DNA from 2 places in the Variovorax sp. 01T432 genome. Region 2 is predicted to be linked to the other one. Evidence: predicted binding sites of a transcription regulator. Region 2 holds the regulator's gene; the other holds the start of a gene.
What was found. The regulator FliA, encoded in region 2, starts transcription of late flagellar genes. The targets are predictions, from matches to a motif close to CTAAAGTTTNNNNNNNNNNNGCCGNTA.
Positions count from the first base shown of each region.

Region 1: flgK (flagellar hook-associated protein FlgK) is a predicted target of FliA. The motif match lies at 1,509-1,535, and genes of this name have one in related genera.

Region 1 is NZ_JBFTPS010000108.1:404-3,754, reverse strand. Features, by position in the region: gene flgK (flagellar hook-associated protein FlgK) at 1-1,447, opposite strand, end outside; partial or broken gene AC1DNF_RS35220 (methyl-accepting chemotaxis protein) at 1,629-3,219, opposite strand; partial or broken gene AC1DNF_RS35215 (methyl-accepting chemotaxis protein) at 3,319-3,351, opposite strand, start outside.
Region 2 is NZ_JBFTPS010000021.1:68,453-71,803, reverse strand. Features, by position in the region: gene AC1DNF_RS17405 (amidase) at 1-779, opposite strand, end outside; gene AC1DNF_RS17400 (hypothetical protein) at 850-1,158, opposite strand; gene AC1DNF_RS17395 (RNA polymerase sigma factor FliA) at 1,155-1,889, opposite strand; gene AC1DNF_RS17390 (MinD/ParA family ATP-binding protein) at 1,922-2,776, opposite strand; gene flhF (flagellar biosynthesis protein FlhF) at 2,798-3,351, opposite strand, start outside.

The DNA of each region.
Region 1 (3,351 bases), on a different contig from region 2:
TGGCGGTGTCGTAGGCCAGCGTGACCGGCGCGGCCAGCGGCGTCGCCGGGTAGGTCGAATCGACGGTCGCGGGGCTCAGGGCGCCCGAGCCCTTGTTGCCGGCGACGTTGTCCGTGATGATGGGCGATGCGGCCGCGACCTTGGCCGGGTCCAGCACCAGCACGTCCATGTCGCGCGCCCCGGTGCGGGTCGGCTGCACGAGGAAGGAGTCGCCCGCTTGCGCGGCGCCGCTGGGCGACGACAGGCTCACGCCGTCGAAGGTGATGGGGAAAGTGGTGGAGGTCGCCACCGTCGACTTGTCCGACAGCCGCGTCACCGAATAGGTCAGCGTGCCCGCCACGTTCTTCACGTCGACCGAGTAGTCGCTGGCGGTGAGCTGCGAGGTGTTGGTGACGGCGGCCGCGACCACCATGGTGCCGGTGTTGTTCTTGTTGCTGAAGACGCCGGGCGTCGCGGTGGTGAAGAAGTTGCCGCCGAGCGCGCCGTTCAGGTCCACGCCCAGCTTGTGCTGCGCATTGACGGCATCGGACAAGGACATCGCCAGCTGGCCGATCTGGTTCTGTGCCGGGATGAGCGACTGCGCGCGGAAGCTCATCAGGCCGCCCAGCGAGCCGCCGGTGATGACGTTGTCGTTGAGCTGGGTCACGTTGCCCGAGACGGTGAGCAGCGCGATCGACGTGCGGGTCGGGTCGGCGGCCGAGGGCACCGCCTGCATCGTCGCCGCCTGATTGCCCGTCACCAGGGACTGGCCGTTGCCGACGGACACGCTGTACTGGCCGTCGGCCTGCGCCAGCACCTTGACGTCGACGATCTGGCTCAACTGGCTCACCAGCTGGTCGCGCTGGTCCATCAGGTCGTTGGGCGGGCTCCCGCCGGCCATGGCCTGGGCCAGGCCGATCTGCTGGTTGAGGTTGGCGATCTGCTTGGCGAAACTATTGACCTGGCTGACGCTGCCCTGGATCTGGTCATTGACCGACGAGTTGAGATCCGTCAGGTACTGGTCCGTGGAACGGAACTTGTTGGACAAGGCCTGCGCCGAGCTGATGAGCTGTTGGCGCGCGGCGGGGTCGGATGGCGTGTTGGCCACGCCCTGCGTGGCCGTGAAGAAGTTCTGCATCAACGGGCTCAGGCCGGCGGTCTTGTCCGACAGCAGCGTGTCGATGCGGTTGATCTGCGTGCCGTAGGTACTCAGCGCGGCGGAAGAGGACTGCGCGCTGGAAAGCTGCGCCGTGAGGTACGCGTCGAAGCTGCGCGAAATGGTGGTAACGCGCACCCCGGTGCCCATGAAGCCCGAGCCGGTCGCGATGGCGCCGTTGGTGGCCACCTCGGCGACCTGCCGGCTGTAGCCCGGCGTGTAGACGTTGGCCGTGTTGTGGGCGGTGGTCATCAGCGCGTCGCGTGCCGCGTTGAGGCCGCTCAGACCCGTGAAGAACAAATTTCCGGACATAAGGCTCTACCTGTATGGATGGGTGTTTCTCGAGGCATCGCGTCGATGCCTTCCTTCTCTATATCGGCAGAGCGACCGGAATGTTGAGAGGCGGATGCCCCTTTGGCCGCTCTCGGGCCTGAAGGCGGCCGCCACGCGCGATGCCACCGGACGGTGGCATCGGCGGCGCCCGGTCATGCGCTCAGAACTCGGCCCATTCGTCGTCGCCCATGGCCAGTTGAGGCGCGGAGGCACCGCCCTTCTTGCCCGCCGGCAGTGCCTTGGAGCGCGCCTTCGGCTCGGCCTTGGCCGGGCGGGCGGCCGTGATCGGCGTGATCCGCGTCAGCGCCGCTTGGGGCTTGTCCTCGTCCTCCTTCAGCCTGAACACACTGACCGCCTCCACCAGATTGCCGGCCTGTTCCTGCAGCGATTGCGCCGCCGCCGAAGCCTCTTCGACCAGCGCCGCGTTCTGCTGCGTCACTTCGTCCATCTGCGTGATGGCCTGGTTGATCTGCTCGATGCCCGAAGTCTGCTCCTGGCTGGCCGCCGTGATCTCGCCCATGATGTCGGTCACGCGCCTGACGCTGCCCACGATCTCGTCCATCGTCTGGCCGGCTTCGGCCACCTGCCTGCTGCCCTCTTCCACCTTCTCCACCGAGTCGCCGATCAGCGTCTTGATCTCCTTGGCCGCCGCCGCCGAGCGCTGCGCCAGGCTGCGAACCTCGGAGGCCACGACGGCGAAGCCACGGCCCTGCTCGCCCGCCCGCGCGGCCTCGACCGCCGCGTTCAGCGCCAGGATGTTGGTCCGCGTTGTCCGCGTTCTGCTTGACGGTGCTGGTGAGTTCTTCCATCGAGGCGGCCGTCTGCTCCAGCGAACTGGCCTGCTCCTCGGTGCGCGACGAGAGGTCCTGGTTGCCCGAGGCGATCTCGCTCGAAGCCGTCGCGATGGTGTCCGACGAGTCCTTGATCCTGCTGACGACCCCGGTGAGCTGGTCCTGCATCTGCTTGATGGAGTAGAGCAGGCTGCCTTCGCGCGCCGAGCTGGCATCGACCTCGACCGTCAGGTCGCCGGTCGCGATGCGGCCCACCACGTCGGCGGCATACGCCGGCTCGCCGCCCAGCTGGCGCGCCAGCACGCGGGCCACCAGCAGGCCCAGGCCCACGCTGACTGCGACGCCTCCCAGTGCGAACGCCACCATCAGCAGTCGCGAAGTCCTGAAGGTGTCGCCGGACCGCGCCACGCTGTCCTTGGCCAGCTGGTCGCTGTAGCCGACCATGCCTTTCATCACCACTTCCAGCGCGCGCGAATCCTTCAGCAGCTGCGCGCTGTCCTCGCTCACGCGGCCGTCGAATTGCGAACTGTCGAGCGACTGCTTGGAGATCAGCGCGACGAAATCGGTCATGCGCTGCTTCAGGGGCGGCATCAGGGTCTCGTACTGCTGGAAGAGCTTTTGCCCTTCAGGACTCTCGGCGAAGAAGGGCTTCACCTCCGCGATGCGCGCCTCGAGGCCTTCGACGGCGGTGCTGAGTTCCTTGGCGCCGGCGTTGCGCTCGCCGCGCGTGGAGGCGGAAAGCAGGCCCATCTGGGCCCGGCTGGCATAGAGGAGGTCGATGTTGGCATCTTGCACGGCCTGCAGGGCGTGCAGTTCATGGCTGTAGAGCCTCTCGGTCGAGGCATTGATGCGGCTCATGTGGAAGATGCCCAGCGCACTGACCGCCGCGCCCAGAGCCGCGACAACAAGGAAGCTGAGGATCAGCTTGACCGTCACGCGAAGTCGTTGAAACCATTTCATTTTTTTCTTCTTTCCATTGATGGCCGTTATCAGGGAATGGCGGCCGGGTGAGTGATCGGCGGGCGGGCCCGTCGTCAGGCCGCGCGTCCGCCTTCCCTGCTAGAACTCGGTCCAGTCGCCGCTCTCGGCGGC
Region 2 (3,351 bases):
GGCTTGGGCAGCGCGAGCCGGTAGGCGGCGCCCAGCGTGCGCGGGTCCGGGTCGGCCAGCAGGTCGAGCATGAGCGCCAGGTCGGTCGCGCTGCGCGCCATGGGCCCGATCACCGCCAGGTCGCGCTCCATCGGCAGGGCCGGCGCCGGCGGCGGCGTGTGGCCGCGAGACGGCAGCAGCCCGAAGGTCGGCTTGTGCGCAAGGACGCCGCAAAAGTGCGCAGGCGCCCGCAGCGAACCGCCGAGGTCGGACCCGATCGAGAGCGGGCCATACCCTGCCGCGAGCGCGGCGGCCGAGCCGCCGGACGAGCCTCCCGGCGTGCGCCCGAGATCCCAGGGATTGCGGGTCGTGCCGTAGATCTCGTTGTAGCTCTGGAGGTCGCCCAGCGCGAAGGGCACGTTGGTCTTGCCGAGGACCACGGCGCCGGCGGCCTTCAGGCGGGCGACTGCGACGGCATCCTCGGCGGGCATGAAGTCCCTGTAGTGCGGCATGCCCCAGGTCGTCGGCAGGCCAGCCACGTTGAACGACTCCTTGACGGTGATCGGGATGCCGAGCAGCGGCCGGACTTCGCCGCGCGCGCGGGCCGCGTCGGCCGCGCGCGCCGCGACCATGGCCCGTTCGAAATCCCGCACGCAGACGGCGTTGATCTTCGCGTCGTGGCGCTCGATGCGCGCAATCGCGGACTGCGCGAGCTCGACGGCGGAGAACTTGCGGGCGGCCAATGCGTCCGCGAGTTCGCTCGCCGTCATGTAGGCCGGGTCAACGGGCTTCGAGGTCATGGCTGCGGAATCTATCCTACTCAGTGACTCCCAGTGTCCATGATGCGCTCGGGCGCCCGGCCGTGGAGCCTCAGCAGCCGCCGTAGTCTCTTTGACCGCTGGCCGTGATCGTGTAGGTATCTCCGCCCGGGGCGACGTGGCAGAGAGGCGGGCTCTGCCGCGGCATGAAGCGCCGGGGCGCCGCCGGCGGGTGCGCGGAAGGGGCTGCCGGAACGCCCTGCGCCGAAGGCAGGTCATTCGCGGCGCGCAGGCATTGCAGGCGCCTGGAGGAAGGCTCCATCGCACTGCAGGCCTCCAGGAGGACGGGCGGCAGCTGGGCCGCCGCCGAGGCGCAAAAGGCACACAGCATCGCCGGCGCCAAGAGCGGCAGCGGCCTCACGCCAGCAGATCCTTCAGGCTCGCGCGCAGCCGGCTGATCGCCTGGCTATGCAGCTGGCACACGCGCGACTGGCTGACCTCCAGGATCGCGCCGATCTCGCGCAGGTTCAGCTCTTCCTCGTAGTAGAGATTGAGCAACAGCTGGTCGCGCTCCGGCAGCGCCGAGATCGCATCGATGAGCTCGTGGCGAAAGCCGCTTTCCAGCAGTTGGGCCAGGGGGTCGTCGCTGCTGCGGTCCTTGCGCGCGCCCTGCGCGTGCAGGTCGAGAAAGGGATTCTCCGCCTCGCCCTTCGAGAAGTCCTCGACGTAGAGAAGCTGGCAGCCCTGGATCTCCTGCAGCAGAGACTGGTAGGCCTCCAGCTCCATCTTCAGTTCCTTGGCGATCTCCCCCTCCGTCGGCGGCCGCCCGAGCCGGTGCTCGAGCGCCTGGATGGCTTTCTCGACGCCGCGCGCCGACTGGCGCAATCCCCTGGAGCCCCAGTCGCTGGCGCGCAGCTCGTCGAGCATGGCGCCGCGGATGCGCTGGCTGACGAAGGTCTCGAACTGCGCGCCGCGGTTGTCCTGGTAGCGGTTGGAGGCGTCGAGCAGGCCGAGCATGCCGGCCTGGATCAGGTCGTCGAGCTCGACGCTCGCCGGCAGCTTGGCGATCATCTGGAGCGCGATGCGGCGCACCATGGGTTGGTGCTGCGCGAGCAGATGGGACTTTTCAATGGTTCCCTGTGCGGTGTACACGGCCGTCCTTTTCCGTTGAATCGATGCCGCGCTCAGGCGGCGGCTGTGCTCAGCCCCTGCGCCGTGCGGGCAGAGGGCTGGGCCAGAGTGTTCGGGGTGGCGCGCGCGCCGGGCGGCTGCGCGCGCCATGGCCACTTGCCGATGTCGGCGGCAATGCGGCGGAAATCCACCGCGGCGGGGCTTGCCGGGAACGCCTCGACCATCGTCTGGCGCAAACGCCGCGCGTCTTCCATGTGCGCGTCGTAGCGCACCCAGCCCGCGGGCTCCAGCGACACCGCCAGGTAGCGGCTGCCGGTGTTGGCGAGGTTGGTCATGATCTGGTGGGCGGCCTCGGGGCTGGCCACGCCGTTGACGAGAAAGCGAAGCTGCCTCAGCGCATGCGCGTAGTGCAGCCGCTTGATGCCCGCGTAGGCCGAGGTGATGGATGACGGATGCGGCTGCAGCACGAGCACCAGTTCGTCGGCCAGCCGGGCGAGCGGCGACAAGCGGCCCTCGCTGTCGAAGACGGTGTCGATCAGGACCACGCCGCCTTGCAGCAGCGCGCGCGGGTCCGCGTCCTTCTGTTCCCCAGGCGGCGCCGACAGCACGCCGACGCCGCAGCCGGTCTGCGCGGCGGCTTGCCGGCAGCTCAGGCGGCCGCCGGCGACATCGCCCAGCGTGCCGGCCGGATCGATGGCCCATGCCCCGCAGATGGACTCCGACGTCGGGCAGTGCTCGTCCAGCAGCAGCACGTCCTTGCCCTGTTGCACCAGGGCGGCGCCCAGGTTCATGGTTGCCGTGGTCGCACCCATGCCACGCCCCATGCCCGCGATGGCGATGACGCGCGTCGGCGTATGGGCCAGCAGCCGCCGCAGTCCATCGGCTTGATCGGTAACCAGCTTGCTCATTCGTGTGCCCTCCTCAAGTCCTCAACCCTGCGGTTCCAGCAGCGCGGGCGCCCGGGTGGGCGCGGTGGACTCGGTGCCCAGCGCTTCGAGAAGCAGGAAGAGCTTGCTCACGCCAACGAACAGCGCATTGCCGGTCAGCGGCCGGCTGGAACGCACAGGGCGCCCGGTGAGCTGGTTGAGCAGCGCGCGCGTGCGGTCGGCCCACTCGCCCTTCGCGTGCAGCAGCCGCCAGACGGTGGTGGTCACCTGGCCGGCGATCAGCAGGCGCTTCATCATGTTCGGGTCGCCCAGCTCGCCCAGGCCGCCGACGAGCTGCAGGCCCTGGCGCATCAGGCGGAAGCAGGGGTCCGCCTCGCCGGCCCAGGCCAGCCACTGCGCCAGTTGGCGCGCCGTGACTTCCATGCCGACATTGGAGAGCGAATAGCTCTGCGCCACGATCTTCTGGCTGCGCGCATCGAGCACGCGCGTCACGACGCAACGCAGCGGGGGGACTTCGCCCGGCTCGGCTCCGGCGGCCGCCCCGGCGCGCAGCGTCACATGCGCATGCGCGTCGCACTGCATCGCCAGCTTGCCGC